4 regions of the Hymenobacter sp. FMD4 genome follow, and region 2 is predicted to be linked to each of the others. Evidence: riboswitches for the same ligand, from Rfam matches in the RefSeq annotation. Region 2 holds a riboswitch; each other region holds the start of a gene.

Region 1 (7,719 bases), on a different contig from region 2:
TTGGCAGCGTCCGGAGATTGGGAGCAGGCCGTGAGCACGGCCCCGAGCAGCAACGGATATAGTTGGCGCATGAGAAAGTAAAAGTAGCCGATAAGGGAGCTGGGGAACCGTGACCGTTGACCGTCATGTCGAGCTTGTCGAGACATCTCGCGTGTTGATGCCAGGTAGTAACCTCAACCAGTAGATTACTCTCAGCCATTAGCACGCGAGATGTCTCGACAAGCTCGACATGACTGTTCTTTTTATTCGTCTCAGCTCAGCAAACGTGTAGAAGGATACTGGTTACCGGTTCACTCCGCGCACCTGCCAACGACCATGCTGGTGAGTGAGCTGCGTGACGGACGCAAAATCGATGGTCACCTGAAAAGCATTGCGCAGCGGGTAACCCAGGCAGTGTGCCAGCAAAGCGCGGATGACGCCGCCGTGGGAGAAAATCAGCAATGGGCGGTCGGTAGCACCCAGTGAAGGCAGCTCGTCGAGAAAAGCCACGGCGCGGTCTTGCAGCTGTTGGAACGTTTCGCCTTGGGGCGGAGCATAAGTGACGTAATCAGCCATCCAAGGCGTCAGTTCGGCTTCGGGCAGCTCGTTCCACAGACGGCCTTCCCAAGTGCCGAAGTGCATTTCGCGCAGGCGCTCATCGGGAGTAGCGGAAGGAGCCACGGCGGCGGCCAGGCGCGTGCAGCGCGAGGAGGGGCTGGTGAAAGCGCGGAAACCGGCGGCAGGCGGTGCCGGCAACTTGGCTTGAAGCGCAGCCACTTCTTCTTCGAAGGAATCGGCCAGACCTACGTCGTGGTGGCCATAGCAGAGGCCGGGCGTGGCTACCTGAGTGTGGCGGATGAGGTATACGTCGAGAAGTGTAGCGGCCATCAGAACCAGATGCGGGCGGTGAAAAACAGGTAAATCACGACTTCGGCCAATTGCTGGGTGGCGCCGAGGCAGTCGCCGGTGTAGCCTCCGATCCAGCGCTGAAACCATCGCCCGAGCACAATTTGCAGAATGGCCAGCGGCAGGAGCACGAGCAGCATGCCGGGGTTTTGAGCGTACGCCGCCCAGGCCAGCAGCGGCAACAGGCCCCAAGCCGCCGCCGTGAACAAGCGGCCCCGGTCGAGAGCTTTGGCGACGGGCTTGGCTTTGGCGTCGTCGTTTTCGCGGGCGTACTGGTGCGTGAATACGAAGCTCAAAGCCGTGAGGCGGCTAAGCGGGTGTGCGACCAGTAGCAATACCGGTACCGAGGCCTGAATGGCAGAAACAAGGCCATCGGCGCGGTACAGGGCACCGAACTTTGCAGCCAGCAGCAGGCCCAGCCCAACCACGCCGTAAGTGCCCACGCGGCTATCCTTCATGATTTCGAGGATGCGGCCGGAGGTCCAGCCACCCCCAAAACCGTCGCACACGTCGGCAAAGCCATCCTCGTGAAACGCGCCGGTAATCAGTACCGAAGCCACCATACTCAGCAGCAGACCAATAGCTGGCCCCCAGAGGTAAGCCGCGCCCCAGTACACAAGGGCCGATACACCACCGACCAGCCAGCCAATCAGCGGAAAATAGATGGTGGCGCGGTTGAGCATGTCCTCCGCATGGCCAATCCAAGACGGGCAGGGCAACCGCGTGTAAAACATCTGGGCCGTCAGGTACAACTCCAGCTGCGTGCGTAGCCACTTTTTCATCGGAGGGTGGATGCTTCGGTTTCGGCAGTAGCGGTGCTCACGCCGGCGCTTTCGAAGGAAGCCATTTCATGGAGGAAGCGCACAGCCGACTGCAGCAGCGGGTAGGCCAGAGCGCAGCCCGTGCCTTCGCCCAGGCGCAGGCCCAAACGCAGTAGTGGCCGGGCCTTCAACTCGGCCAGCAGGTTCTGGTGGCCGGCTTCGGCCGATTCGGTGCAGAATACACAGTACTCCAGTATGGCTGGCGCCAACCGGGCCGCGACAAGCAGGGCGGCACTCACGATAAAGCCATCCACCAGTACCAGCATCCGATGGGACGCCGCGCGCAGCATAGCCCCACAGATCTGGGCGATTTCGAAGCCGCCGAAGGTTGCCAGTACCTGCAGTGGATCGGCGGCTGACACCTGCAGGTGAGCGGCCACGGCCTCGGTCAGGATAGCAAGTTTGCGTTGTAGGCCCGCATCGTCGAGGCCGGTGCCGCGGCCGACGCACTGGGCCAGCGGCAGGCCGGTGAGCAAGCGCAGAAGTACCGCAGCCGAGGACGTATTACCGATGCCCATTTCGCCGAAACCGACGACGTTGCAGCCCTTGGCGTGCAGCTCATCAATGATGGCGGCGCCGTGCTGCAGGGCTTGTTGGCACTGCGCGGGCGTCATGGCCGGCTCGTGCAGGAAGCTGCGCGTGCCGGCGGCTACGCGGGCATCGGTGAGGCCGGGCACGTCGGAGAGGTCTGTGGCCACGCCGGCATTGATGACGCGCAGCGCCAACTCGTGCTGGCGGCAGAACACATTGATGGCCGCGCCCCCGGCAGCAAAGTTGCGCACCATCTGGCCGGTTACCTCGGCTGGGTAAGGACTGACGCCCTCGGCGCTGATGCCGTGGTCGGCGGCAAATACTAATAGGTGCGGCTGGCGCAGCTCCGGCGCAAGAGTTTGCTGCACGAGGCAGATTTGGCGGGCCAGATCTTCGAGCTGACCTAAGGCGCCCACCGGTTTGGTTTTGGTGTCGATGCGGTGCTGCACGGCCGCGGGCAGGGCGCTGCCGGGCGCTACAAGCGGCGGTATGGGCCGAAAAGTAAAACCTTGGGCAAGGTTGGTGGTCATTGAGGAGAGCAAAAGCAGGCAAGGCCTGCGGTGTACGTCGCTGCTCCGGCACTTCGCGACGCCCTCCTCTCCTACCCGCCACAGGCTAAACGCGGGGCTCTGCCCAACCCGGCCCGCAAGGGCCAGCACCAGCGGCCCGGCCGCGGCGGTTCTTACCTGATGACGGCCTTAGGCGCGAAGGCGTCACCGTACAGCGGCGGGCAGGTCTCCTGACTTGTACCGTCTTTTCGGCCTTCTCGCTTCAGTAATCGAAGCAATGGCTTGCGTGAAAAGACTTGGCTAATGGGTACTTACAGTAGCGCGTCTGTTCGGGACTTGCACCCGATTCCCTTTTTAAGCCCAGCCCGAAAGCTAAGCACCTGCCGCAGTCGGGCTGAGAAGTTAGCCCGGAAACAGTGGGTCAAAGGTAGGAGAACTTACTTGAAACGGGTGTGAGCAAGCTGGGCGAGCAATTTTTCCAGCGACTCGTTAGGTGCTCCTGGAGGTGGAGGTTCAACTTTTGATTGGTTCCTTTTGCTGGTAGACACCTGGCGGCTCAATGCAAAAGCCTTCTGTCAAGGGTAATCGGGCCGACAGTAACGGAGGCTGCTTTCATCCGTTCATAACCGAAGCCTTCATTTCTAGCTTTTATCTCGGACACGGTCCGTATGCCGGTCGAATCTGCGGCGGCAGCCGTTGCGTAAGCGCTACATCACTCATTCCAACCATCGACTATGAAAAACCAAATCGGGCTAGACTCCGCGCAGTCCCAGGAACTTGCAACAGGGCTGAACAAACTGCTGGCCAACTACCAGATCTTCTACATCAACACCCGTGGCTTTCACTGGAATATCAAGGGCGAGAAGTTCTTCGAATTGCACGCCAAGTTTGAGGAGCTTTACACCGATGCGCTGGTCAAAATCGATGAAATAGCGGAACGTATTCTGACGCTGGGCCACCGCCCGCTGCACTCGTTCACCGACTACGTACAAACGGCCACCATCAAGGAAGCTACCAATGTTTCGGAAGGCTCAGCGGCGGTGCGCACGGTGGTGGAAAACTTTCAGGCCTTGTTGCTACTGGAGCGTGAGCTGCTGGAACTGGCCGGCGAGGCCAACGATGAAGGCACTGGCGCCCTGATGAGTGACTACATCCGCGAGCAGGAGAAAACCGTGTGGATGTACAGCGCCTCGCTGGGCTAACCCACTACGTAGCCAAACAAACGCCACAATAGCCCGCTGCCTTCCCGGTGGCGGGCTTTTTCGTGGACGGTACTTGATCCATGAAGCATAATTCTTCTCGCTCTGGGCCGGCGTCTGCTATAGCCAGCCAACAACGCTACAGAAGCGCCACTAGTGGTACTGACCCAGCCTCGTCCCTATCTCGCTCCTTTCCATCCCCCGGCCCGAGGCCCCGAGTACGCCATGCGCCGAGAAACTCCGTACTTCGCAGCTCAGAACACAACTCCTGCTTATGATTATCGTGACGGGCGCAGCGGGCTTCATCGGCAGCTGCATGATCAGCCGGCTCAATGCCGATGGCTTCAACGACGTAGTGGCCGTGGACAACTTCTCAGTGGAGAAGAAAATGGCCAACCTGAAGGGCAAGCACCTGCGCGAGTTTGTCGACCGCAACGAGTTTTTTGACTGGCTCGACAAGAATCACGAGCAGGTGGAGTTCATCTTCCACCTCGGCGCCCGCACCGATACGGCGGAGCAAGACGTGGCCATCTTCGATCTGCTGAATTTGAATTACTCCAAGCAGATGTGGCAGGCTTGTGTGCGCTACAACTTGCCGCTGGTGTACGCTTCCTCGGCTGCCACCTACGGCTCGGGCGCGCTCGGCTACTCCGACGACGAAGCCTTACTGCCGCTGCTGCGCCCGCTGAATCCCTACGGCGACTCCAAGAACGACTTCGATAACTGGGCCATTCAGCAGGAAGAAAAACCGTTTTTCTGGGCAGGACTGAAGTTTTTCAACGTGTACGGCCCCAACGAGTACCACAAAGGCCGCATGGCTTCGGTGATATTCCACACCTTCCAGCAGGTGCAGCGCACGGGGTCCATGGAACTGTTTCGCTCGCACAACCCCAAGTTTGCCGACGGCGAGCAAATGCGCGACTTTATCTACGTGCGTGACCTCACCGACGTGTGCACCTTCCTGATGCACCACCGCCGCAACTCCGGCATCTACAACCTGGGCACCGGCGAGGCCCGCACCTTCCTGGATCTGGCCCTGAATACTTTTGCCGCACTCGACAAGACGGCGGACATCAAGTTCAAGGACACGCCCGAAGACATCCGCGACACTTACCAGTACTTCACCCAAGCCGATATGAGCAAGCTGCGCAGCATTGGCTATCAGCGGCCGTTTACGCGCCTGGAGGACGGAATTTCTGAGTACGTACGTGACTTTTTGGTGCCGGGCGCGTATCTGTAGCCCGGACCGCCGTGCCCCTTGCTATCTAGCCTGAGGTGGGCATTGTCCGAAATTTTTCCTTTTTTCGGAAGCAATGCTCAAGAGGATCTTGGGCTTAGGGGCACACTATGACGCGGCACACCATTGTCATCATCGGAGGCGGAGTAGCGGGCAGTTTACTGGCCGTTCAGCTCACGCGCCTACCGGGTGGCCCCCATCCATTGGATGTGGTGGTGGTGGAGCCGCGCGAGCGGCTTGGGCCGGGCACGGCTTACACCAACGACCGCCCTGAATGGCTGCTGAACGTGCGCAGCGGCGGGCTAAGTGCCTTTCCCGACGAGCCCAATCACTTCGTGGAGTGGCTGCAGAAGCACGGCATTGCTGAGTGCCTCCACGGCTTTTGCCCGCGACAGGTGTATGGCCGCTACATCGAAAGCCTGGTGCAGGTTGCGCTGGACAACACCGCTATTAACGGCGTGCGCCTGCAATGGCTGAACGCCCGCGCCGTAGACGCTCAGCCTATGGCCGATGACTGCCGCATGCGCCTGACGCTCGACAATGGGCAACAACTAGAGGCCAATAATGTAGTGCTGGCTTTGGGCAATTTCGCTCCTTCCATGCCCGTGCAGCCCGATACCGTGTATCGGCACCATCCGAATTTCCACGCCAACCCGTGGGCACCCGGAGCTCTGCGCAACATTGGACTCAATGAATCGGTGCTGCTGGTGGGTACCGGCCTCACCTCGCTCGATGTACTGATGGCCCTGCAAGCCGATGGGCACCGCGGGCCGCTGCTGGCCGTATCGCGCCATGGACGCTGGCCGGTGGCTCACACGCTCACGGCCGTCAAGCCCTACCCCAACTACTACGCGGCGGATGTGGCTGGCCTGCGCACCGTAACAGAGGTGTTGCGCGTGGTGCGTCGCCACGTGCAGACCGCGGCGGCCGAAGGCTACGACTGGCGGGCAGTACTTGACGCCCTACGTCCGAACCTAGGCCACATTTGGGCGGCTTGGCCGCTGGTAGAGCAGCAACGCTTTATGCGCCACTTGGCTACGCTTTGGTCGACGCTGCGGCACCGCAATCCGCCGCAGAACGCCGCTGTGCTGGAGCAGCTCCTGAACCAGGGGCGCCTGCAGGTGCACAAAGGCCGCGTGCAGCACATCGAGCCGCAAGCCGATGGACAGCTGGCCGTGCAGTTGCGCCACGACCACGCGCACCGCATGCTCCTTGCCGACCACGTAGTTCTTTGCACCGGTCCGCTGATGGATTACCAGCGGCTGGCCGATCCGCTCGTAGCTAGCTTGCGCAACGCCGGCCTGCTCGTACCGGATGCCATGCGCCTGGGCATTCGCACGGATGCTACCGGCGCCCTCCTATCAGCCAACGGTGAAGCTTCGCCTGCGCTTTTCACCTTAGGGCCCAGTTTGCGTCCGTTGTGGTTTGAATCGACGGCGGTGCCAGAGCTGCGGCAGCAGGCAGCCGACCTGGCCAAGGTACTGGCACAGCGCTCAACCGGCTATCAGGCACCGCAAGCCTCGCCCCTACGGCGCGTACACTAAAGCGCACATACTACTCCTCCTCGATGAGGAGGGGAACTAGTCGCTAGCCGCGTTTTGCAACTAGGGTCAGTTACCCGATGAAGTAGCCGATGCTGGGGCATTCGATGCGGCTGGCTTCGAGGTTTTCTTGCCTAGTTCATAAGTATCGATAACCTCACCGGTGCGAGTGACGAACTGCAGCTTAAAGCTCTCAGCCGTGGCATCTACCAGCATGGCGCCATAATCGGCGTTGAAGTGCTTACGGCTAGGCTTTACGATGCGCGTGCGCATATCATACAGGCTTCGTCCGCCGAGGCCATTCACGAAGTAAGGCAAGCCGCCTACATCCAGCCGTTCGTAGTGGTGGTCGTGGCCGGCCATGACCACGGAAGCACCCCAAGCCTTGAAGGGCCAGCGCATAGCCAGCGTATTGCCGTGGTTGCCGGATGAATACGGCGCGTGGTGAAAGTACACCACTTTCCAAGTGACTTTTGATTCCTTTAGGCGCTTCTTCAGCCAGCGGGCCTGTTTGGAAACGAGGGTATTGCCATCGGGCTCGTGCGAAGAGCTATTCAAGGCGAAGAAGTGCACATCGCCGCGCACAAAGTCGTAATAGCGGCCGTTACCGGGCAGCGTGAAGTACTGCTGATAAGCCAGGCCATTAGTAGTGTACAGATCGTGGTTGCCGAGTGTCGGAAAAAAGCGGTTTTCAGTGGCGCCCGCGCCGTAACGACCCTTATAAGGATAAATATAAGCCTGATAGTACTGGCCGATATTCTGGTCGATGGTAGTAGCGTCGCCGCGGTCGTAGTTGTTGTCGCCCAGTGTCAGGATGAATGCTGGTTTCCAGCTGTGTACCAATTTAGCCACGTCACGTTCAGGGTCGCCGGCAAAGCCATAATCGCCGATAACGGCGAAGCGTTGAGCCGAGGACGACACGGCTCCAGCGTACATGGCAACGGCCACTAGACCAACTCTATATAGGAAACTGGCAATCATGTGAAATAAATCCTG
Region 2 (7,719 bases):
CGCTCTAGTATCAGGGACCGGGTGAGTAAGGTGTCAGGCGACTTGTTAGCAACCTTGTTGTGAAACCCTTGCGGGTGATTCGCAAAATACACCAATGTGTTGTTGGCAGATTGGCCGTTGTAGAACCCAAAATGGTCTTGCGCAAAAGAAAACCGCTTAGGCAGGACTGCCTGTTCGTTGTAGCCAAATAAGTACGCCGGCTCGTGCGCTTCTTTCAGCGAAACGAGTTTAAGCCGTTGATGCAGGTACTGTTCTTCGGCCGGGGCCGAATTGTGGGTGGGGCTGCTGAAGTATGCGTGGGTCAGCGTGAACTCTTTCAGAACCTCACCGAGTAGGTTCTTGAGCACGATCCGGCTTAAGCGGTGGCTACCTGGGACGTCCAGGCGCTCGGCCGTATCGTATGCGAACTCAACGGCCCCGGTGCGGCTAGCGATTTTAGTGAGGCGAAGAGCGCTAACCGCTTGGGTGCGCTCAGTGTACACATCCGGAAAGTTCATGGCTGGAATATTGTGGTATTCCAGTGGCTCGCTGTATTCCTCGTCTGTCCCTAAGTAAGTGCTGTAACGGTTGCGTTCATAGGTGAATTGGATGGTGTCATCTGTGGCCGTCACGATCCGGCTCAGGTGCCAAGTGGATGTGTAATTGCCATCGTAGTTTGCCGGGCGGACCAAGTGCCCGTTGCGGCGGAGTTGTGTGCTTACTGACTCGAGATCGGCGAAAACGTATTGATTACCTGATGCATCTACGGCACTGAAATAAGGCCCTTGCGGACCGTTAAGCAGCTGCACATGCGTGGTGCTCCTGGGAATACCGTAGCAGTTTCCCGCCGAATCAAGAGCGAATTTGCTGCTTAACGTCGGCGTGCGCAGACTGAACTCGTCCGGCTCGGTATCGATCAAGCCTTGCATGACGCGCTCAGCAAAGTAATACTGTTGATAGTAGCCGGGGGACGGTTCCGGGTCATCGCATGAAATGTAACCTGCGCTGTTTTGCGCCGTCAGCATCCGCGAAAACGACCGGTGGGTTTTGTACAACTCGTCGTTCAGATCCGGTTTGCCCTTTACCGTTACGGTCACAGCTCCTCCGGCATTCAGCACCCACCCCAAACCCACATTGGTGGCGGATTCGTCCACGCGGATGCCGCTGCCTCCCGTGTAGGCCAAGGCAACGGCCGCGGGATAAGTCCCAGTACGTAGCGTAACTACGGGTATGCTGACCGGCACTTGCCCAGTTGCATTCACGTTGGACTCAGTCGGTACTTTGCTGAAACGATACGCTTCAGTGGGAGGTGGCAATACTGTTGTTTCCCAAGTAAAAGGTCCGTTAGGGCTTTGTGTCTGTGCGTGCGTGTCCTTCAATCCGCTTATAAAGCACGCCAACGCGGCAAATAGTAACCTAGACATCATAAAGTAGAAAAGTGCTTATTCATCAGACGTTGTGACCCAAATCGCAGTGCAGGGCATCTGAATGGCTAGAAACTAAAATGAACAAGGCATTACCAGGACGTGAACGAACCGGTTAGACGACATCAGGTCGAGCCTGGCCAGAGGTACTTGGTTGCCAAAGGGCATGTTCTCCGTGGAAATGGCAGGGCAGGCAAGCCGCTGCCGGAAGCCATTGCGCCTGCTCCGCCAAGCGTGCCGCAAAGCATGCAAAGGGAGACAGCATCCATGCAAGTGGGTGCTGCAACCAGCGGCGGAGAATACGTAGAGGGTGGTTCACGCGGGCAATACAGAGGCCTTCCAGGTGCGTACTGGTTCGGTTACTGTTGCAAAGGCGTGAGACGAGGGGGCGGAGCATTCTTCAACGGCCGCAAGCCGCCGCTAAAAGTCTTGCAATATTAATAGGCTATAGTCTCTTCCAAAGAGCGCTGAGTGAAAAAATGTATGGTTTCGAATAGGTGAGTAAACGAAACCTTCATTTTACTGAACAATAGCGAGGGAAAAGAGTGAGCTAAATAATAAGACGTACTATGCAGAAGACTTTTCACTTTAAAACAAACCACCTCATTGCTCAGGACTCCTTGTTCAACTCTGTCGTAAGCGAAATATTAGCAACTTGTTGACCATCAGTCAAATCCTTGCAGAGATGACCCGGCAGGATAGCTCCGGTAACGCCGACTTGGCGATGGTTAACCAGCACTTGGGTGCCCCCTGCCGGTTGAGCTTCGCCGAGTGACTTTACTAACGCTTAGTTTGATATAGTGCGGGGCCTGGGCACCTTTTATAAGTCCACTGCCGGGGAAACCTACCCTTCTGGTAAGGTCAGCAGTTAAGCCGCCCGGGCCTTGATCAGCCTACTAGATGAATACGGGCCTTCAACTCTTCCTTGCACGAGCGGCTCACCGGCACGTACTCTTTGCCGAGCAGCACCGAGCTCTCTTCGTAGGCCTGTACGTGGTCCAGGTTGACGATGTAGGAGCGGTGCGTTTTAAGAAACTGGTCGGGTAGCTTTTGCTCCAGTTCTTTGAGCGTGGAGTCAAACACGAAGTTTCCCTTGGTCGTGTGCAGGCGCACGTAGCTCTGCAGGGCCTCAAAGTAAAGGATGTCGCCGAGCAGCACTTTCACGTGGCCTGAGCCTTTGCGCACAAACAGGTAGTCCCGAAACTTGGGGCATCGCTCGGCCGGCCCCAATACCTCGGTGCCCGCCGCCGCGATTTCCGTAACGGGTCCCGTGGGCCCCGCCTGGTAGGCGTTGTAGAGGGCCAGTTCCAGCTGCGCCCGCAGGGAATCGTCCGTGAAGGGCTTGACCAGGTAGCCGTAGGGCTGGGCCAGCTTGGCCCGGTTCAGGGTGGCGTAGTCCGAGCAGGCGGTGAGAAACACCACCGGGACGGCGAACTGCCGGCGCACGAGCAAGGCCGTGGCAATGCCATCGCAGTCGCCGGCGATGTTGATGTCCATCAGTACCAGCTCCACCGGCTGGCGGGCCAGCACCTGCAGGGCTTCGTCGCTGGTATCAACGGGCTCCAGGGGGTGGTGACCCAGCCGGCTTAGCGTGCGGGCAATCTCATTGGCAATCAGGATTTCGTCTTCTACAATCAGGACGGTAGACATAGGTAGCGCGGTGGTAAGAAAGTAGTTTTAAAACCGTTATCAGGGGCGGGTAACTTCGATGCAGGTGCCCGAGGGGTGGTTGGCCGTGGCCGTAACCGTGGCCTTGAGCTGCTTGGCCAGCGAGGAGACCAGGTGCATGCCCATCGATTCTGCCTGGCCTTTAAGTCCGCTGCCGGGCAATCCCACGCCGTCATCCATTACCCGCAGCTGAAACCCGTAGGGGCACTTCTTTTTGCAGAGCGTGATGCGCAGGCGCCCGCGGCCCCGCGGGCCAAAGGCATGCTTGTAGGCATTGGTGACCAGTTCGTTGACCAGTAAGCCGAAGGCGCTGGCGTCTTTGGCTTCCATGATCACGGCATCCAGCTCCGCCGTTAATTCGATGGGCTTCTGCGCCGAGTTCAGCGAGCGGTGGAGCGACTGCAGCAACTCGGTCAAGTAAACATCCAGGCGGACCTGGGCCAGGTTGGCGGACCGGTACAGAAACTCGTGCACCAGCGCCATGCTTTGGATGCGGGCCTGGCTACCGCTCAGCACCTCGACCAAGGCCGGGTCCGAGGAGCGGCTGCATTGCCAGGATAGCAGGCTGCTGACAATCTGCAGGTTGTTTTTAACCCGGTGGTGGATTTCCTGGACCAGCACTTCCTTTTCGGCGATGGCAGCGCTGATTTCCTGGTGGGCACGGGCCAGCAGGTTTTGCTGACGCTGCAGGCGCCCGTAGCAAAGAGCCGCGGCAACCAGCCCCAGCCCCAGCAGCCAGGCTACCCCCGCCAGGGCGCGTTGGCGCTGCTGCTGCTCCCGTGCCGTGGCGGCCGCCGTACGGGCCTGTTGGGTCAGCAGTTGGATTTGCTGCTCCCGCACCTGGGCCTGCCAATCCACCGGCAACGGAAGCGGAGTGCTTTCCTTGCCGTTTGCTGCGGGCAAGGGCTGGATGACGGCCGGGGCCCCAGCCGACCCGGTCGCTAGCGGAAGACGGCTGAACTGCCCTGAGGCGGCATCCGGCAGGCGCGGCGAAAGCAGGGCCAGGCCAAGTAGCACTACTGCCAACGGCATAACGAGCAGCAACGGGGAACACTCAAATCAGCCGCCGCAGCAGTGCAGCTAATGGTAAGGATGCCGGGCGGCGTAGGTCCGCTCAGGAACTGCAGGTGCTCGCTTTCCTTACGCGGGAAGGCGGAAGCTAGAACTAGCATGCTACTTCGTTTGGTGGGAATGAGGAAGCATCATTCTTGCAACGAGCGAATGCCTTGCGCAGCAGGGGCTGGCCTAGCGGGGTAAGCTGCAAAGGAGGGGGTATTGGCAACCCGGAGACACCAGCGGGTTAAGCCGGGCCTTTCAGATTTCGCAGTTCAATAAGCTAGAGGTCTGCCCCTGCTTGCGAGGGCATTCGTCTACGATCGTAGCGGGCAAGTATCCTGACTTGTGCCATTCTCGTCAGCCTTCTCACCCGCAGGCAATGGCTATGCTGTTGACCAGAACTGGTTTGGCACTTACAGTTGCGCGACAGTCCGTGATTCTCACACGGTTCCTTTTTAATCCCGGCATTACCCGGAAACCTCGCTACGGCAATTGAAAAATGCAAAGAGCGTGTTGGGGGGTGAATACGGGCTTACTGTCCAGCTGGTTTCCTTCCATCGGCCCTGAAGGCCTCAAAAAGCTGGTTTTCACGACTCATGCCCGGGCATAAAAGGCTTGAAACCAACATCCGTGGCCCGGTACTCGGCAGAGGACCAGGCCACGGATTTGCGGGCGAAACTTCAACGGTTGTATGCGCTGGCGCAGCGCCCAGCAAGGCGTTTCTGCGTGGTATTGCAGGAGTACTGCCGGTAATAACCGGGTGAGCGCCCCCTCCCCTACCCCACCCACTCTTCGGGAACGGGAACTGCCACGGTTACTTGCCGGGAAGCTGTCTGCTGACGACGCTTGAGAGCTACTTTTTTACCGCTTGGGGGACATCATCTGGCGCATCTGCTTTTTCATCGCCTTCAGGATCTGCGCTTCGTGTTCCTCCCGGAATCGATTGAGGATGTTGTGGATGATGTCGGGGGCCGAGGCGCCATTGCCCAGGATAAAGCCCAGGTTGGTGAAGAACTGCTGGTGATCGGCCGTGATGCGCAGCGTGGTGCCCTTCTTTTCCGCTGAAGGCACAAACAGCGGGGCCAGGTCCAACTCGCCCGTGGCTACCGGGGCCGGGAGCGCCGGCTGCGCGGCCTCCGCTCCTTCCAAGTCATCGTCCTCTTCGGCTTCGTCTTCCTCATCAGCCAAAGCAGATGCGGCTGCCGGCGCGGCGGCTGGCCCCTCCCCTACCCGCTTCTGGGCGGCGGCTTTGCCGGCTGGCTGGGCGGGGGCGGGCCTATCTGCTGGCTCAGCCGCGGCTTTTTTTTCCTCTGGTTTACTTACCACGGGTGGCGGGGCCGCTGCCGGGGCCGCGACCGCGGGCTCCGCGGGCGCAGGGGTTACGAGCGCGGGAGCTTCCACCGGGGCCGGCGCGGCCGGCTTGGGCGCATCCCCCAGTAGGCTAAAGGCGGCTACGCCCGAGGTGAGGGCGGCAAGTTCGCGCTGGCGCCGCTCCGCGGCGGCCTCTTTCGATTCGGCTGGTTTCTTGGCCATGGGGAAGGTTAGTGGGCGTTCTCGTCGAGGGTTTCAGTGGCGGCAACCGGGGCGGGTTGCTCGTACTCCACGGGGGTGAAGTCGATGCGCTTGCCGGACGGGGTGAGCGTGCCTTTGCCCACCACCAATTCCAGGATCTCGGTGATCAGGCTGCCGAGGCCAAGCTTGCTTAATTCCCTTTCCGGCATCGGGAACATGGTGGAGCGCTTGTCCTTGATGCTGACCAGGGATTCCACCCGGCTGTTGAGCAGCGGGTAGCCCTTGTCGCGGAACAGCTCGGCGGTTTTGGTGTACACCGTGCGCTTCTCGGCCTTGAGGAACTTGTTCCAGAAGGCGTAGAAGCCGACCAGATTCGATTCGGGGCGCTGGGCCTGGGTGAAGTTGCCCAGGATGTGCATGTAGGACATGGTGGAGGCAATGGTGCCCATGTCCGGCTCCATGGGCAGGAAGATGTAGTCCACCCGCTCCAGCAGCTCGCTCAAGCCCACCACGTTGACCGTACCGGGGGTATCGACCAGAATAAAGTCGAATTCCTTTTCGGCCAGGGTGTCGATGGCTTCCACCGCTTTCTCCACGCTGGAAATGCCGATGGGATACGGGGTAACGCCTTGCTTGATCAGCCGCTCCTGAAAGGCTATGTCGGACTGCAGCAGCTGCTGCTCGTGATTCCGGTAGGCATGCAGGGTGTTCTGCGGATAGTCGCAGTCGAGCATGGCCACCTTGTAGCCGTAGAGGTAGCAGAGCGCCGAGGCTACGTGCGTCCCAATCGTTGACTTACCCGCCCCTCCTTTCTGGGTGGCAAAGGCGATCACAGTAGTTTTTTTCATGAAGAGAGAACGGGTTGACGGAGCGGCGACTTTATTAAGCGTGAAGCATTGCTTCGATGAATCACGGATGCAGTACTTCAATGGTGCTGTTCTTCAATTGCTATATGATACAATGAAGCTTCGAAGCAACGCTTCAAAGATATACAGAAGCTGCAATCTACCGAAGCAGAGAAGCAATTTATCTTTGAAGCATTAACTCGGTGCTTCACTGCTTCATGCGCTTAACGCTTCGATGATATATTGAACATATGAAGCAGTGAAGCAATAAATATACGAAGCTATGAAGCAAGATATCACTGAAACATTGAAGCAAAATAATATTGAAGCATGGATGCACTGAAGCACAAAAACGTTGAAGCGATAAAGCATGCTTCTAGTTAGGCACCAGTTGTTTATTTAGTGAAGCACTGAAGCAAAGAAGCATCGAAGCGAAAAGGCTATAGTTAGATATAAGCTTAATCTCTTGAAGCCCTTGAAGCATTGAAGCAACGATGTATTGAAGCTTAGAAGCACCATGCACTCAGACCAACTGCTCCTTTCCTGGTTTATAAAAAGGCACAAAAGCGATTTTGCTATAGCATCATGCTTGCTTCATTGAAGCACAGAAGCAATGACGCAGCGAAGCGTTCTTAGCGCTAGCCTAGCATCGTTCAACGTCCTCGTGCTGACGGCCCGTTCAACGACCAGCAAGCCATGTCATTGTGTACACAAACCTTGTTTGCTTCCCCAGTGACACCGCCCGATTCGCAGGCTTCTCGAACTTGGCTTGCTAGTCCAGGCGTAGTACATAGCCATAAAATGGGTTTGGCCGTAGGTTAGGGCTGTTAAGCAATTCTTAGAGGCATGATTAAAGAAATCAAACCAGCCGCAACGGAGACAACCCGCGACCAGCAGATGCACTTCCGGGTTACGGCCGAGGAAAAGAAAGCCATCGAGGCGAAGGCTATGGCCGCTGGGTTTAACAAAGTATCCGACTACCTGCGGGTGGTAGGAATGGGCGCAGAAGTAAAGGAAGTATTGCCGGCCGAGCTGCGCCGGCAGCTGGTGGGCATTGGCACTTCCCTAAATCAGCTTGCACGGTTGGCGCAGTCCGGCCAGGCATTTAGTCAGCACCAACAGCAGCTGCTGCAGGCGCTGGCTGTTATCCGGGGCCACTTGGTATGATTGCGAAAACCACCACCGGAAGCGACTTTGAAGGAGCGCTAACTTACGGGGCGGGCCAACGAAAGGAC
Region 3 (7,719 bases), on a different contig from region 2:
CTAATGTACAACTACGCCTGACGCGGAGCCGAGGCGAAACGTTGCTTCAGGAATTCTATGACCACGGGCAACACCGACACGGCTATAATCAACAACGTGAACAAGCCAAAGTTTTTTTGGATGAACTCGATGCTACCGAGGAAGTAGCCGGCCACCGTCAGCGACGTTACCCAGATTACACCTCCTACCAGGTTGTAGGACAGAAACTTGCCGTAGCTCATGGTGCCCACGCCGGCGATGAAAGGCGCGAACGTGCGCACGATGGGCACGAAGCGGGCGATGATGATGGTTTTGGCACCGTGTTTTTCGTAGAACTCCTGCGTGCGGATCAGGTACTCTCGCTTCAGGAAGCGGTAATCGCGCCGGAATACCCGCGGCCCGATGTAGTCGCCGATGTGGTAGTTGAGCGTGTCGCCGAGCACGGCGGCCACAATGAGCAACAGGATCAGCAGCGTCACGTTGAGCGGGCTGTTGGGCAGCGCGGCCAGCGAGCCGGCCGCAAACAGCAACGAGTCGCCGGGGAGGAAGGGCAGCACCACTACGCCGGTTTCGACGAAGATGATCAGGAACAGGATGGCGTAGGTCCAGACGTCGTATTGCTGAATCAGCTCGGCCAGGTGTTTATCGAGGTGCAGGACGATGTCGATGAAGTCCTTAAGTATTTCCATGCGTGCAGAGATTATCCTGCAAAGTAAAGCCCTATCCTGCAAAGGCTCGTCATCCAAGGGCGTAACCTGCGGCTTATCATCGGCTTCGAAACGGCAAACAGCCCCTCTCCAGCGTCAAATTATCGGCTGTTTTACGCCGCCAATCAGCGCGGCCACACTAGGCTGGCAAGGAGGCGCACAGGAATTACAGCACACTGATGGGCACTTTGTGCTCGTCGATGGCCACGAAGGTGAACGTACCGGCCACGGCGTGGTGCCGCGAATCGGAATACATTTCTTCGGTGAAGATGTCGACCTGCACATCGAGGCTTTTGGTGCCGATGCGCGAAACCCGCCCGATCAGCTCGACGATGGTGCCCGCTGGAATGGGAATCCGGAAGTCAATCTTGTCGGAGGAGACAGTAACCATGCGCTTGCGGCTAAACCGGGTGGCGGCAATGAAAGCCACTTCATCCATGAGCTGCATGGCCGTGCCACCGAACAAGGTGTCATAGTGATTGGTGGTGCTGGGAAATACCGCTTTGAAAATGCGGGTTTCGGCGTGGGCAATGCGTTGGGCGACGTCGGTCATCGAAAAAAAGGAAAAAGGTGAGGCCCGCACCTGCGTTTGGGGCGGACCTCGGGGCTTACTTCCCTCATCGAATATCATCGGACGCGCAGGCAGGCACTGGCCGCCTTGCTCCTGCGCTTGTTGGGCCCAGGGCACACCGTTCCTCTGTATTCGACGGTGGCTCTAAGTCGCGAAAGCACGCGTCGCATCGTAGGTAGGCAAGTCTCCTGGCTCGTAACGGGAAGGCCGTCCTTCTCACCGCGCGGCGGCAATGGACCTAAGTGACTTTCCTTGATTGTGTTACTTACAGTTGCGCGTCAGCCCGTGAATTACACACGGTTCCTTTTTAATGCTGCCGAGTGGCAGCAACCTTTCTACGGCAGTTGCGGATGACAAAGAACTGGCCGCAAGTATAGCGCCTAGCCGGGATACTTGTGGCTTACCGTTACCGAGCGGCCACGTGCCAGACGCGGTTGCCGGCGTCGTCGGCCACGAGCAGGGCGCCATCTGGAGCCACGGTTACGCCGGCAGGCCGGCCATACACCTCACGGGTATCCGGATTAGCAATAAAGCCCGTCAGGAAGTCCTCCATGCCCCCACTAGGCTTTCCGCCACTGAAAGGCACAAAGGCGACTTTGTAGCCCGAAAACTCCGAACGGTTCCAGGAGCCGTGCTGCCCGATGAAGGCCCCGCCTTGGTACTTCGCCGGAAAAGATTGTGCGTTGTAAAAGGCCAGGCCCAATGAAGCCGTGTGAGGCCCCAGGGCTACATCTGGTGCAATGGACTTCGCGACCAGATCGGGCCGCTCGCCTTTGCGGCGCGGGTCTTCCTTCTGTCCGAAATACGCGTAAGGCCAGCCGTAAAAGCCGCCTTCGCGCACACTGGTCAGGTAGTCGGGCACGAGGTCGTCGCCAAGTTCGTCCCGCTCGTTGACGGCCGTCCAGAGCACCTTTGTACCGGGCGCCCAGTCCATACCCACGGGATTACGCAGGCCGCTGGCAAACACGCGCTTGCCCGAGCCATCTGGGTTAATTTCCATGATCAGAGCCCGGCCCCGATCTTCTTCCTCGCCGCGTTCCATCACGTTGGAAGCCGAGCCGATGGACACGTAAATCTTGGAGCCGTCGGCGTTAGCCAGCAGGTTGCGGGTCCAGTGGTTATTGTAGCCACCCACGGGCAGGTCGAGCACCTTCTCCCCTTTGCCGCTGATTTTAGTCTGGCCTGGCTGGTACGGAAAGCGCAGCACAGCATCGGTATTGCCCACGTAGAAATAATTGCCCACGATGGTCATGCCGAAAGGCTGATTAAGATCGATCAGGAAGGTTTCGCGCAGCTCGGGCTTGCCGTCTTTGTTGGCATCCCTGAACAGGGTAATGCGGTTGGCGCTGGTTTCGCGAATGGAGCGCGACTCTTTCATTCCTTCCTTTTTCTCGCCCTTGGCCGTAGAGGTGCGCGGCACCGTGTTAGACTCCACCACAAAAGCGTCGCCGTTGGGCCCGATGTATACCCAGCGCGGGTTTTGCAGGTCGCGGGCGTACTCCGTAACGGTAAAGCCAGCCGGTGCCGTGGGCGTCTTGCCCGCTGGCCAGCCAATGACTTTGCTGAACTTGATTTCAGAAGGTGTGGCGTACGGTTCAGGCAGTTGGACTTCCTGCCCGGTCGTACCTTGCGGCTCGGCCGGAACGGCGCCGGTCTGGCCGTTGGCTTGCGGATCGGTTTGGGTATCGGCGGTATCAGAGCGCTGCTGGCTGCAGCCGATGAGCAAGGCTCCGGCAGCCGTCAGCAGTAAGTGCGGCAAGTGTTTCATGGTCGGGTTTCGGTCTGATCGTAAACCCGCTTTAATACTCACTCAGGGCAAACAGGTTGTCGGCTGCTTATGCGTAGCCGGCGCCAGAATCCGCCCGCCACGCCAGCTACTGTCCACCGCCTAGTTGCTTGCGTTTCGGGCCGGCGCCAACCGGCTGTAAACAACCATGTCCAGAAAACGGCCCGCGTAATAGAAGTTTTCCCGGAAATAGGCTTCCTGCACAAAACCGTGCTTTTCCAGCAACCGGCGGGAGGCAGCGTTGTCGGGGTTCACATTGGCTTCGAGGCTATGCAGCCCCACTTCTTCGAATGCGAACCGATACGTTTCTTCCAACGCCTCACCTATGAGCCCTTGGCCCCACAAGTGCGGGCTCAGCAGGTAGCCTATTTTGCCGCGGTAGTGCTCGGCTGCGATGCTCCACGGGCCAATGGTGCCGACTAGCTCGGGCTGGCCCAGCAGGCTGATGCCCCACATAAGCCCTTTACCCTGCTCAATGTTTTGGTTTATCAGTTCAATCAACTCCTGCGCCTGCTGCAGGGTGGTGGTCGGTTCCCGGTCTAAGTAGCGCATTACCTGCTCATCGGAACGCAGCCGGAGCAGAGCGGGGGCATCGGCCGCCACGAGGCGACGCATGTGCAGCCGCGGCGTGTACAGTTCGGGCAAGGAGGTCAGCGGCGGCAACATGAGTAGCAGGGTAAAGCCCAGCGAAGCAAGCGCTCCACTTGCGCGCGAATGTAGACAAGCGTGTCGAAGCCCAGCCTTAAGAGGCTGCAGATACAGCGCGTTTAAAATTCTTTGCTCCTCACTACTTAGCCAGAAGTATGAGACAAGCGCAGCTACTAACGCTCGTAGAATAACTTCTTCTCTTTGACAATTCCCCAAGCGTACAGCATTTCCGCTTGCACATTTGAGTCGCGGGGGTGGCTGATCTTTTCCCACGATAGTACGGGACAATCAACTTGTACCACCGACGCAGGCGAATTGGCAATAACTGCCAAGGCACGCTTCTCGTTGGCGTTTTCCGGTTTTGCTGACTTATCGGCAAAGGTATAAATGGCAGCAAACCCAATCGTGGCTACTGCATACCAGCGTCGGAGCACAGGCCGCAGATGCAGCAGCAGTTGATAAGATGTCGCTCCGTATAAGAACACCAAGCAAAGCAGAATGGGCATGATGGTATCCCGACGGAGAATGTTTGGCCGGTAATCACGGTAACCGCCTAGCGGCAGCAGCAAGGTATATACAAGGGCAAACAGGCCTACCCACTTCAGCACCTGCATCAGCATTTTGGCTTCCGCTGGCACTTGCTGCTTGCGAATGAGCCAGGCATTGATGAGTACCACGCCGACTAACAACATCAGGCCCAACTTCTGAGTGAGCTGATAATAAACGCCCAAAGGCAAACGGGCATATCTCTCGAGTAAAGGGAGCGTATTAGTAAGGTTCTCAGCATTGTATTGGCCTACATACGAGGAGTACAAACACAGCAAGCTGATCCAGCCAAAACAAAACAAGAGCTGCTTTGGAAAGCGCTTATAAACATGTTGTATGCGTAGCAGCCACGATGCTCCCTGAAACTCCTGCGCATACTGCCATGCTTTATACAGTAGCACGGCTGGACATACTATAAGTACTACTGCAGGTACCAATGGCCCGTTGAAGGCCAAGAAGATGGCCAACAGCGACAACAAAAAGACTTTAAAGGAGCTGAGTTGAAGCTGCTTTTCCCTTACAGCCGCCCGGTAAAACGGCAGGAAGAATATCAACAGCAGGCCTAACGGTAATGGATAAAAGATGGCATAGGTAACCGCTTTATCAATTATGCCCATTTGCCCATGATAGCCATAGGCCTGAAAGAGCGGCACCACGAGTACCGCAGCTAGCAGTGAGGCCTTCTTAGGCGAATTCCTATGTGCCGTAATGTAGGCTGCCAAGACAGCTATCAGCAGCACTTGAATAAGCGTTTTTAATATGGCCGAAGCCAGGTAAACGCTTTCAATGGGACCTACAAGAGCTTGCAATTGAAGCGGGACTATCTGGAAATAGCCGCTCATGAGCCAGTGCGCAAAAAACCGATTGGGAGCAGCGTAAACTTCCTGCTCTACAGACGCCGCCAGGCCAAATGGGTCCGTCAGGACGTGACGATAGGATTCGGTAGGTAATACGATATTAGCTATATCCCCATCTAACACTGCCTTACTATGCTGAAAAAAGGAAAACCCTATATCTGCTAATAACAGCAAGCATAGTAACAGATACCCGTAGCGCTTCAACATTACATCGTAATTAGGAACCTCAGCAAACGATGCTCCGAACCATCTACTGGTTGCATAGCATATGAAAGCCATGCTTTGACTTTGCTGACGTGCAAACGTTTACTTCCCCGCAATATTTTTTATTTACGATACTTCTCGGGCTTTGCTCAGCGATATGAAAGCCGCGTCGCCTAGTAGTGCAGAACTGATGAAATTTAATAAGGCTGCAACATGTGTATTTTTCAATTCAGAATAACAGTAGTTGCGCCACCGCTACGTAAGTCTTCTTTAAGGCTAGTTGCTCATGACTATTAACAAAGCAGCCGGCTTAGTGCCGGCTGCTTTGTTGTTCAAAAATAATTCTACCCCCGCGGCATTGAAGTGCCGGGCTTGGCACCGGGCTTTTCCACGGGTTTGAACATCGGGTCGACCTCATCCATGTCGAGGAAGTGCGAGAAGGTGTCGCCGCGCAGCCCCAAGCGAATGGTCTCGAGCGATACTACCTCCGTCGGGGCAATGTTACCCAGGTTAACGTTGGCGCCAAGCAGCTTCACGAACCACACTTGCTGTGCTTTCTGCGGCGCTTCCCACAAAATCTTCTCGAAGGGAATCTGCGTCAGGATTTCTTCAACAAGGCCAGAACGCACCTCCCCGGTGCTACGGAACAAACCAACGTTGCCGGCTTCACGGGCTTCCCCGATAACCTTGATGGCGCCGGCCTCAAGTTCCGTGCGCATCTGCGCAATCCACTTATAAGGCGGGATGATCTTCTCCGCATCCTTAGAGCCTACTTCCGACAGCACCTTTACCTCCCCCGACAGCTGGCGAATAAACTCGAGCTTCCGGTCGTGGTCGAGTTCAATGGAGCCGTCGGAAATTTCGGCGTACTCCATGCCGTATCGGTCCAGCAAGCGGCGGTAATCGTCGAACTGACCGCGGATGATGAAGGCCTCGAATAACGTGCCGCCAAAGTACACCGGAATACCGGCTGCACGGTAGGCATCAAGCTTGCGCTGCAGGTTGGGCGTCACAAAGGATGTGGCCCAGCCCAGTTTCACGATGTCGGTGTAGGCAGCGCCCACCTCCAGAAAATCCTCGACCTCGCGCACGCTCAGGCCTTTGTCCATTACCATGGTGAAGCCTTGTTCGCGCGGCTTTTCGGTGCGCTCGGGGATTTGAGAGAGAGAGTAGTTCATGGTTAGAGTCTAGAGAACTTGGGGCTTAAGGAGCTTCTTTCCCGCCACCTCGCCGCCACGCGGCCGCGCAAAAGTACACGCAAAGCGTTGGGCGCAAAAAAGCCGGCGGCGGTTGGCTCGTGAACGAAAACGTCCAAGGGCCAACCGCCACCGGCTAAACTGTTACTACTGCTACTTTCGATATTGTTCGATCAGGCGCGTAAGGGCCCGTTGCTGCTCCAGTTCGGGAAAGAAGTCGAACAGCAGGCGGTGCTTGTCGAAGTCTAGCAGCAGAGCGCTTTCCAATACTTCGTAGGCCTGCCGATAGCGGCCCGCTGCCAGTAGGTATGCGCACAAGCGGTATTGCAGATCGGCATCAGCAGGCAGAAGCTCCGCAGCAGCCCGCATCAGGTCGATAGCACCGTCGTAGTTGCCCTGTTCGTAAAGAATGGCGCTCCAATTAATCCAGGCTTCCGGCATTTCCGGCGCCACCTGCGTAGCGCGGTCGTATGCCTCAATGGCGCTTACCACGTTGCCCACCTGGTACTCGGCGCCGCCCAGCGCCAGCCAGTACTCCCCGCTTTCTTCAAATAGCGTTACCGCCTTACGGTAGAAGTGCAACGCCTCAAACCAGTGCTCCTGCGCATCCAGCACTACCCCGATGCCAAACCACGCCTCGTCCATGTCCGGATTCAGGTCGATGGCACGCTGGTAGTACCGCCGCGACAAGTCCCACTGCCGCAGCTTCTCGTAGCATTCCCCGATGTTGCACAAGGCCTCGGCCGTGGGCTGCTCGGGCGGGTAGCTAAGCTGAAACTCTTCAATGGCACGCTGGTACTGCTCCATGCTCACGAAGGCGCTGGCCAAGTAAGCATGCGCTTCGTAAAATTTGGGGTCGATAACGATGGCGTAATCGAAAGCCTGCGCCGCGTTGCCGTACTGGGCGGCTTTGTAATAGGCCTGACCAAGGTTGTACCAAGCAATTGCCGAGTACGGGTCCTCGTCGGTAAAGCGGCGAAAGAACTCCAGGTTGGCCTCTAGGCGGCCCGATACTTCCAGGCAGTACAGCAGCTCCTGAACCGCGGCGTCGTTGTCGGGGTTGATGCGCAAACTTTGCTTGTAGCTACGCGCGGCACTCTTAAACTTTTGCCATTGCTGATAAGCCAGGCCCAGATTGAAGTAGATGTCGTCGCGGTCAGGTGAGCGTTCAATACCTTGCTGAAAGTAAGCCACCGCGGCGGCCAGGTCACCCTGCTGGGTGGCT
Region 4 (7,719 bases), on a different contig from region 2:
CCAAACGGATAAAGTAAATGTGCACAAATTTCCATACCGGCTTAAGCCACAGCTGCCAGGTAGCAGCGCGCTTACCGCGAGCGGCCAGTTCTTCGGCCCCGATGCTGCTAAAGCGGTTGAACTGCGCCAAGTGCTGTTCAATGGAATCGTAAGAGTAGTGCAATAAGTCATGATGCAGCGGCTGCACCGGCTGCCCCGCCGCCACTTCAAAACGCTCGTGCAGCAGGTGGCCTTGCCAGCTGCCGAGGCGGCGGTCGTAAAGGCGCAGCTTGCGGTCAGGATACCAGCCGCCGTGGCGCACCCAGTGGCCGCAGTAGTTGGTGAGGCGCGGCAGGGTGTAACCGGCAGCCTGCCAGTTGGCTTTGATCTGCCGAATTTCGGTTCGCAGCTCTTCAGTTAGCACCTCGTCGGCGTCGAGTTGCAGTACGTGGTCGTAGCGCGCCTGGGCGGTGGCGAAGTTCTTCTGCTGCACGTAGCTCTCGAAAGGGTGATGCACCACGCGGGCGCCGTACTCCTGGCAAATGGCAGTGGTGCGGTCGGTGGAGCCGGAATCAACTATCACTACGTCGTCGGCTACATCGTCCAAGGCCTGTAGGCAGCGGGCAATGTTGGCCTCTTCGTTATAAGTAATGATGACGACGGAAAGCGTTACGGGCATAGCGGCCGTAAATATCGTGTATTGTGCTGCTGTGGTTGTAAACCTCGAACATCATATCCGCATCACAACAACAGGCATATATTTACGAATCACTTAACCCATCTTTTATGTATCTGCTTTGGTCTTGCGTGAACGTTGCGCTACTAATTCTTTTTCTATACGCTAGCTACATTGTCTTTAGAGCTTTACAACAGAAAGTTGGCTGGGCTACCGCCTCTATTTTTGCTATTGGCTTTGTAGCCACTACCTGCTCTAGTTCTCGCAGTAAATTTTCCGATTCACCTCAAAATCTCCTAGAAGCTGGCAAGGTATCGTTCAACGATACAAACATCTCATTGACATCAACGCAGGCCCTTGGTAGTAATATGAAATTGGATATTATGGGCAGCGGAATGCGTCAGGAAGGCAGCTTTGAGCCAAAGACCTTGCATGCCTCCGTAAGCGGGTTTACACTTGGTCATAATTGGCAACCCAGATATGCGAATATCATCCGACGGGGAAAGAACTTAGAGTATAATGTGCTGATGGAACATCAATGGAAGCTGCTGGGCTTAATGCTATGGTCCAGCACTGACTTCTATAATGGTCAGCTTTCAGAAGAAACGATTAAATTTTCGTCTGAGTAAAAAACCAAAAAGCCCCGCCTGAGAATCAGGCGGGGCTTTTTGTTAAAAATCTAAGCGTCTCTTAGTAGCGGTACAGATCCGACTTGAACGGGCCTTCCACCGGTACACCGATGTAGCGAGCCTGCTTGTCGTTCAGTTCGTCCAGCTCCACGCCGATTTTGGCAAGGTGCAGACGGGCTACCATTTCATCGAGGTGCTTGGGCAGGGTGTACACCTTGTTTTCGTAGCTGCCGTGGTTCTGCCAGAGCTCCAGTTGAGCCAGCGTCTGGTTGGTGAACGAGTTCGACATTACGAACGAGGGGTGACCCGTAGCGCAGCCCAGGTTTACCAGACGGCCTTCGGCGAGGATGATAACCTCTTTGCCCTCGATGGTGTACAGGTCCACTTGCGGCTTGATGGTGTCCTTTGTGTGGCCGTAGTTCTTGTTCAGCCACGCCATGTCGATTTCATCGTCGAAGTGACCGATGTTGCAGACGATGGCCTTATCCTTCAGCGCACGGAAATGCTCCTCGGTTACGATGTCGCAGTTGCCGGTGGTGGTAATGACAATGTCAGCCTCCTTGATGGCATTGGCCATCTTCTTCACCGCAAAGCCGTCCATAGCAGCCTGCAGCGCGCAGATCGGGTCGATTTCCGTCACGATTACGCGGGCACCGGCACCCTGCAGCGAGGCAGCGGTACCTTTTCCTACGTCACCGTAACCGGCTACCACGGCTACTTTACCGGCCATCATAACGTCGGTAGCGCGGCGGATAGCATCCACTGCCGACTCTTTGCAGCCGTACTTGTTGTCAAACTTCGACTTCGTTACCGAGTCGTTGATGTTGATAGCGGGCAGGGGCAGCTTGCCAGCCTTCATGCGCTCCACAAGGCGCAGTACGCCAGTAGTCGTCTCTTCCGAAATACCACGGATGCCGGATACCAGCTCGGGGAAGCGGTCCAGCACCATATTGGTGAGGTCGCCGCCGTCGTCGAGGATCATGTTCAGCGGCTGACGGTCTTCACCGAAGAACAGCGTCTGTTCTATGCACCAGTTGAACTCCTCTTCGTTCATGCCTTTCCAAGCATATACCGGTGTGCCAGCCGCGGCAATAGCAGCAGCAGCATGGTCCTGAGTAGAGAAGATGTTGCACGACGACCACGTCACTTCAGCGCCCAGCGCCTGCAACGTCTCAATCAGAACGGCCGTTTGGATAGTCATGTGCAGACAGCCGGCGATGCGGGCACCCTGCAGGGGCTTGCTGGCACCGTACTGAGCGCGCAGAGCCATCAGACCCGGCATTTCAGCCTCAGCCAAACGGATTTCCTTGCGGCCCCATTCGGCCAGCGAAATGTCTTTTACCTTGTAAGGAACGTAGGTCTTGGTCTCAACCATAATGTTGGAATTTTCGCAATCCAACTACAAAGGTAGCCAATTTGTTCGGCGTAAGCGAGCAAAGTAAAAGCCCGGACCAATGGCCCAGGCTTTTAAAAGGTCTGCGGTTGAATAATTCGCTAATTGTTCTGGATAATAACAGCCTGCGTTTGTTGAGCGGCGGGGACCCCCGATCCGCTAATTCCACGCACCACGATGGTGTAAATCTTACCAGCTTCGTAGGTTTTAGTACCGGTGCCGGTACCGGTGCCATCTCCTACACTGAGAATTTGGGCACGCGGCGCACCGCCCGTAATGCCTAAGTTGAGGGACCCGGCATTAAGTGCCACAAAGCTTGAAGCGGCACCAAATGCCACATCCTGGGTTACATCGGTGCCGGGGGCTCCGGGAATGGCTGAAGGCACAGTGAGCCGAACCGGCGAAGGTGCCCCTACTGCTAAATGCACTAGGCGTACTTTCACTTGGTTAGCAGCCGGCGCCGTCAAGTCATCAGATACAGTGAGCAGGGCGGCACTGCCGATAGTAGCTGTGGGGGAATATGCAAAAACCGAGTAATTCTGGTCCTTGGCCACGGTCAGCGCCTGGGACGAAACCACTTGGGTGCCGTTGTTGATGCGCAGGGTAGGCGAACCGGCGTTTACGTCCAAGTAATTACTGGTTTGTCCGTAATTGAGCTGACTCACTTGCTGGTCGTTCACAAAGGCCGTTACCTGGGTGTTGACTGCGGCAGCGGCGTGCGAAATAAGCACCCGGCCCCGGTCGGGTACAACAGGAGTAGTATCGTCGTCGTCGCTGCTGCAGCTAGCGAGAGCGGCCACTGGCAGAGCAGCATACAAAAGCAGGCGACTAAAACGTTTGAGCGGGTGGTTCATGTGAAGATGATTAAATAGACACTGGATGTGACGGGGTTGAGAACGTAACCGGCCGAAGTTTTGTTGACTTGGCATCACCCGGATATGTGATTTTATCTGGCTGATTGTCTATTATCTTTGTTGCATGCCCCCTCTCCAACCTACTGCCTTGGTGCGTAGCTACCGCCTATTTGCTTTGTCACTGCCGATGGCCTTGGGGCTGAGCACCGCTGCTCAGGCGCAAGAGGCAAAAGTGCCGGCCAACCATATTCGGCTGAGCCCTGAAGATGCGTCGCGCGGTTTGAATGGTCAGCAGAAAAATTTCTGGTTTACCATTGGCAACAGTCCGGATTTTAAGAGTGCGGGCTTCTTTGGCCAGCGGTTGCGCCCTTACGTAGCCGACGACGCCCAAGCGCTGGCCAGCCTCAACCGCTACCGCCGCCAAAAATGGCTGTTCCTAGGTGAGCGGCTGGCTTTTGTGGGCGCCGTGGGCCTTTATGGCCGCCAAATTCTGGTGGGCGAGACGCAACAGTATTTCAATAACAATCAGAAAGTGCTAATTGGCGCTGCCTTGGGCAGCCTGTTGGCAAACGCCCTGATTACGCGCCGGACCAACGAGCATTTTATGCGCTCGGTAGAGGCCCACAACGCCACCTTACCGGCGGCGCGCCGTATGGGACTAGAGCGCGCTAAGCCTGACCTACTGGGTGTGACGGCCCCCATGGGCCGGCCACAGCTGCTGGTGGGCTGGACGCTGCGCTAGTTCTGCTGTTTACTTTTGCGCTTTAAGCGCTTTATGGCTGTGATGGACTTTTCGCTGTCGGCGGCGGCTCGGCAATACGTAGCTGAGCACCTGCACGACGACCCCGCTACGCTGGCTTTGCAGGCCCGGCGTTATCCCGAGCTGCCTATACCTGAGTTGGTACGCCAGATTCAGGCCCGCCAAAAGGCGAAGGCCAAGTTACCGATGTGGGCGGCCAATCCCGACTTGGTGTTTCCGCCCGCTTTATCGGTGGAGCAGGCTTCCTCGGCGCGCACGGCAGCTTTCAAAGCTGATTTGGTGCGTGGCGCGCGCATAGCTGATCTGACCGGCGGCTTCGGTGTGGACACCAGCTTCTTTGCCCAGCAGGTGGAAGAAGTGCATTACGTGGAACGCAATCCGCAACTGGTGGAAGTAGTGCGCCACAACCTCGGGGTGCTCGGCGTTGAGAATGTGCAGTTGCATGTGGGGGATGCCGCGGCTTGGCTGCGCGAACAACCCGATGGGCACTTCGATTGGATTTACCTCGATCCGGCCCGCCGCGACACGGCTGACAAGAAAATATTTCGTCTGGCCGACTGTGAGCCGGACGTGCTGCGCCTGCTGCCATTGCTGCTGCGCAAGACCGAGCGCGTGCTGCTCAAAACGTCGCCCATGCTCGATATCGACTTGGCAGTGCAAGAACTCGGACGGGTGCGCCGCCTGTGGGTGGTGGCTGTGGACAACGAGTGCAAAGAGGTTCTGTACGAGTTGGGCCAAGAGGCGGCCGTGGACCCGGAGCGCCTCACCATAAACCTCATGCGGGATGGGCGTGAGCAGACCTTTCGCACCAACCGCACCCGCGAGAGTAAAGCGGTGCCCCGGTACGCGGAGCCGCAGGATTACATCTACGAGCCCAACGTAGCCGTGCTCAAAGCCGGCGGGTTTAAGAGCATCGGTACGAGCTACAATCTGCTGAAGCTGCACCAACACAGCCACCTCTACACCTCCAACACGCTGCGCGAGGATTTTCCCGGCCGGGTTTTCCACTGCCGCGCCTTGTGCCGCTACGACAAAAAAGAGCTCCTCGCCCACCTTGGTCCTGAGCAACGCGCCCACGTGACGGTGCGCAACTTTCCCGACTCCGTTGCGGAGTTTCGCTACCGCACGGGCATCCGGGAGGGTGGCACTACCTACCTTCTGGCCACTACCGATCTGCGGGGCCGACTGATAGTGTTGGTCTGCGACCGGCTTTATCACCAGCCCCACGTGGCGCCGGAACCCATCGTTGAAAACTAAACCAGCGGCCCCAACCCTCCCGGTTTGGGGCCGCTGGTTTATGGGTTATTTCGCCGGGCTCACCCACTTGCTGCCCATGATGCGAAACCGCCAAGGCAAAGCGGCATCGGTGCCGGCATAGTCTATTCCTACGCGGGGGCTGACCCGTACGGATTCGTCGGCTACGGCTTCGCCCCGGTCTTCCAGCCAGATAAGGTTGCCGGTGAGGTCGGTGCCGTAATGCGCGGTGCTGATGCCCAAGGCCTGAGTCAGCAAGCCCGGGCCGGCCGTGAGCTTGGAGGTAACGGAGCCTAAGCCGCGCCGCAGCTGCATCTCATCCAACCCTTCCGTTGGCTCCAGACCCCGAATCAGAACGGCATCGGCTTTACCAGATTCGTTGGTAATGATATTGAACAGCGTGTAGCGGCCGTAAATCAGGTAAGCGTACGCCACCCCGCCGGCTTCATACATCACGCTGGTTCGCTTGGTGAAACGGCCCAAGTGCGAGTGACAAGCCTGGTCGTTGACGTGGGCATACGCTTCGGTTTCGACGATGCGGCCGCCGGTAAGCACCCCATCAATGAGGGAGTACAAGTACTTGCCTAGTAAGTCACGGGCAATAGCCACCACATCGGGCTGCTGGTAGTAGGCGCGGGAGAGTTTCATGGCCTTGCTGTACGTAGCACCGCGTTCTGCTGGTGCGTGCACGCCAAGCAGGGTATTGCTCGGGCTTTGCCTTTCGGTCAGCATGGGATACGAGCGGCGCAATGCGGCGAATACGAAAAATCCGTGCTTATCTTTGCGTTTGCATAGGTGGCCAAACCCCGATTGGGGGGCGCGGCTGAAAAGGGAATGCCGTGCAAATCGGCGACTGTCCCCGCAACTGTGAGCTTCATTACCAGCGTCAGGCCTCTCTTCGCCACTGTTTCGATGACGGCTGCTTCGGCAGCCTGAGGAATGGGAAGGCCGCCGGGCGCGAAGCAAGTCAGGAGACCTGCCTATGCCATTTCAGTGTTCGGCGCCTGCGGAGGACGGGCGGAGAATGAATCGTTATTGGCCCCGGCTTGCCGCTGCGGGTCCTCTTGCCTGATTCTGCCTCGGCTTTGCGAGCAGCTGACCAGCTGATTGCAGGGTTCTGGACCGAAATTTTCGCTATCGAAAACTTTGGTTCGGATGTTCGCTTTTCTTCCTGAACAACTGCCGCGGCGGTTGTGGGTATCGGCCGCAATGCTAGCGGCGGGAACGATACCCGCATGGGCTCAGCGCCCCGATACGGCGCGGCATGTGCTGCCTTCGGTGCAAGTGCAGGGCTTGCGCCCGGCCCGTTACGCCGCCGGCAGCCACTTCACCTCGCTGGACTCCGCCGCGCTGGCGCCCTTTCAGGCCAGCACCGTCGCCGATGCGCTGTCGGCCCGCTCCCCTATCTACCTTAAAAATTACGGCCCGGGCCAATTGGCTTCCATTGCGCTACGCGGCACTTCGGCGCGGCATACGGCAGTGCTGTGGCACGGCTTCTCGTTGAATTTTCCGACGCTGGGCGAGGCTGATTTTTCCCTGTTACCGGTTTCGGCGGTGGGCCGCATCGATGTGCAGCACGGTCCGGCGGCAGCTTTGTACGGCACCGGGGCCATGGGCGGCGCCGTAGTGCTTGGCCCGGGCGAGCTGCCGCAAGGCACCCGCCTAAGCAGCTTAGTGGAAGTCGGCAGCTTTGGCACCCGCGCCCTCAATGTAGAGGGCAGCGTGCGCGACAAGCACGTAAGTGTGCGTACGGGCTTTATGCATCGCACGGCACAGAACGATTTTCAATACGAATCTCCGGAATTTGCGGGCACAGTACTTCGCCGTCAGGAAAATGCGGCCCTGCGTCAGACCAGCTTCGTGCAGGACCTGCGGGTGCGCCTCGGCCGCCGCGACGAGCTGCTGGGTGCCGTGTGGCTGACGGATGCCACGCGCCAAATTCAGCCGGCCATCGGCTCGGCCAATAACCACGCCCGCCAGTGGGACCAGAGCGCCCGCATGATGCTGGGCTACCGCCATCAGCATGCGCACGGCGAAACGGCCGTTCGGGTGGCCTCGTTTACCGACCTGATCGAATACCACAATGATAACCTGCGCACCAGCCATTCGCTGACGCACAACCGGCAGGCCCAAGCAGAGCATACCTGGCAGGCGGCACCCAACCTGAGTCTGCG

What was found. Region 2 has a riboswitch for cobalamin ahead of AC5FXY_RS17030 (sensor histidine kinase). Riboswitches for the same ligand answer to the same signal wherever they lie in the genome.
Region 1: linked by a shared signal. The riboswitch ahead of cobT (nicotinate-nucleotide--dimethylbenzimidazole phosphoribosyltransferase) and the one ahead of AC5FXY_RS17030 (sensor histidine kinase) in region 2 are both predicted to bind cobalamin.
Region 3: linked by a shared signal. The riboswitch ahead of AC5FXY_RS17550 (acyl-CoA thioesterase) and the one ahead of AC5FXY_RS17030 (sensor histidine kinase) in region 2 are both predicted to bind cobalamin.
Region 4: linked by a shared signal. The riboswitch ahead of AC5FXY_RS01975 (TonB-dependent receptor) and the one ahead of AC5FXY_RS17030 (sensor histidine kinase) in region 2 are both predicted to bind cobalamin.

Annotation. Positions count from the first base shown of each region.
Region 1 covers NZ_JBZYWH010000017.1:91,328-99,046, reverse strand. The annotation lists gene AC5FXY_RS15525 (ABC transporter substrate-binding protein) at 1-71, opposite strand, end outside; gene cobC (alpha-ribazole phosphatase family protein) at 283-867, opposite strand; gene AC5FXY_RS15515 (adenosylcobinamide-GDP ribazoletransferase) at 867-1,667, opposite strand; gene cobT (nicotinate-nucleotide--dimethylbenzimidazole phosphoribosyltransferase) at 1,664-2,767, opposite strand; cobalamin riboswitch at 2,950-3,145, opposite strand; gene AC5FXY_RS15505 (Dps family protein) at 3,481-3,948, shown strand; gene rfaD (ADP-glyceromanno-heptose 6-epimerase) at 4,220-5,185, shown strand; gene AC5FXY_RS15495 (FAD/NAD(P)-binding protein) at 5,293-6,726, shown strand; gene AC5FXY_RS15490 (metallophosphoesterase family protein) at 6,793-7,659, opposite strand.
Region 2 covers NZ_JBZYWH010000021.1:31,499-39,217, reverse strand. The annotation lists gene AC5FXY_RS17040 (RHS repeat protein) at 1-1,163, opposite strand, end outside; gene AC5FXY_RS17035 (LytR/AlgR family response regulator transcription factor) at 2,292-3,053, opposite strand; gene AC5FXY_RS17030 (sensor histidine kinase) at 3,093-4,103, opposite strand; cobalamin riboswitch at 4,439-4,626, opposite strand; gene AC5FXY_RS17025 (hypothetical protein) at 4,989-5,660, opposite strand; gene AC5FXY_RS17020 (ParA family protein) at 5,669-6,487, opposite strand; gene AC5FXY_RS17015 (plasmid mobilization protein) at 7,331-7,651, shown strand; gene AC5FXY_RS17010 (relaxase/mobilization nuclease domain-containing protein) at 7,648-7,719, shown strand, end outside.
Region 3 covers NZ_JBZYWH010000022.1:58,835-66,553, reverse strand. The annotation lists gene AC5FXY_RS17555 (DedA family protein) at 12-668, opposite strand; gene AC5FXY_RS17550 (acyl-CoA thioesterase) at 853-1,239, opposite strand; cobalamin riboswitch at 1,419-1,607, opposite strand; gene AC5FXY_RS17545 (PQQ-dependent sugar dehydrogenase) at 1,664-3,025, opposite strand; gene AC5FXY_RS17540 (GNAT family N-acetyltransferase) at 3,146-3,709, opposite strand; gene AC5FXY_RS17535 (hypothetical protein) at 3,865-5,301, opposite strand; gene AC5FXY_RS17530 (phosphosulfolactate synthase) at 5,643-6,476, opposite strand; gene AC5FXY_RS17525 (tetratricopeptide repeat protein) at 6,648-7,719, opposite strand, start outside.
Region 4 covers NZ_JBZYWH010000001.1:436,883-444,601, forward strand. The annotation lists gene AC5FXY_RS01940 (glycosyltransferase family 2 protein) at 1-658, opposite strand, end outside; gene AC5FXY_RS01945 (hypothetical protein) at 766-1,284, shown strand; gene ahcY (adenosylhomocysteinase) at 1,346-2,659, opposite strand; gene AC5FXY_RS01955 (DUF4397 domain-containing protein) at 2,779-3,531, opposite strand; gene AC5FXY_RS01960 (hypothetical protein) at 3,656-4,273, shown strand; gene AC5FXY_RS01965 (class I SAM-dependent methyltransferase) at 4,289-5,548, shown strand; gene AC5FXY_RS01970 (DNA-3-methyladenine glycosylase) at 5,594-6,193, opposite strand; cobalamin riboswitch at 6,322-6,543, shown strand; gene AC5FXY_RS01975 (TonB-dependent receptor) at 6,701-7,719, shown strand, end outside.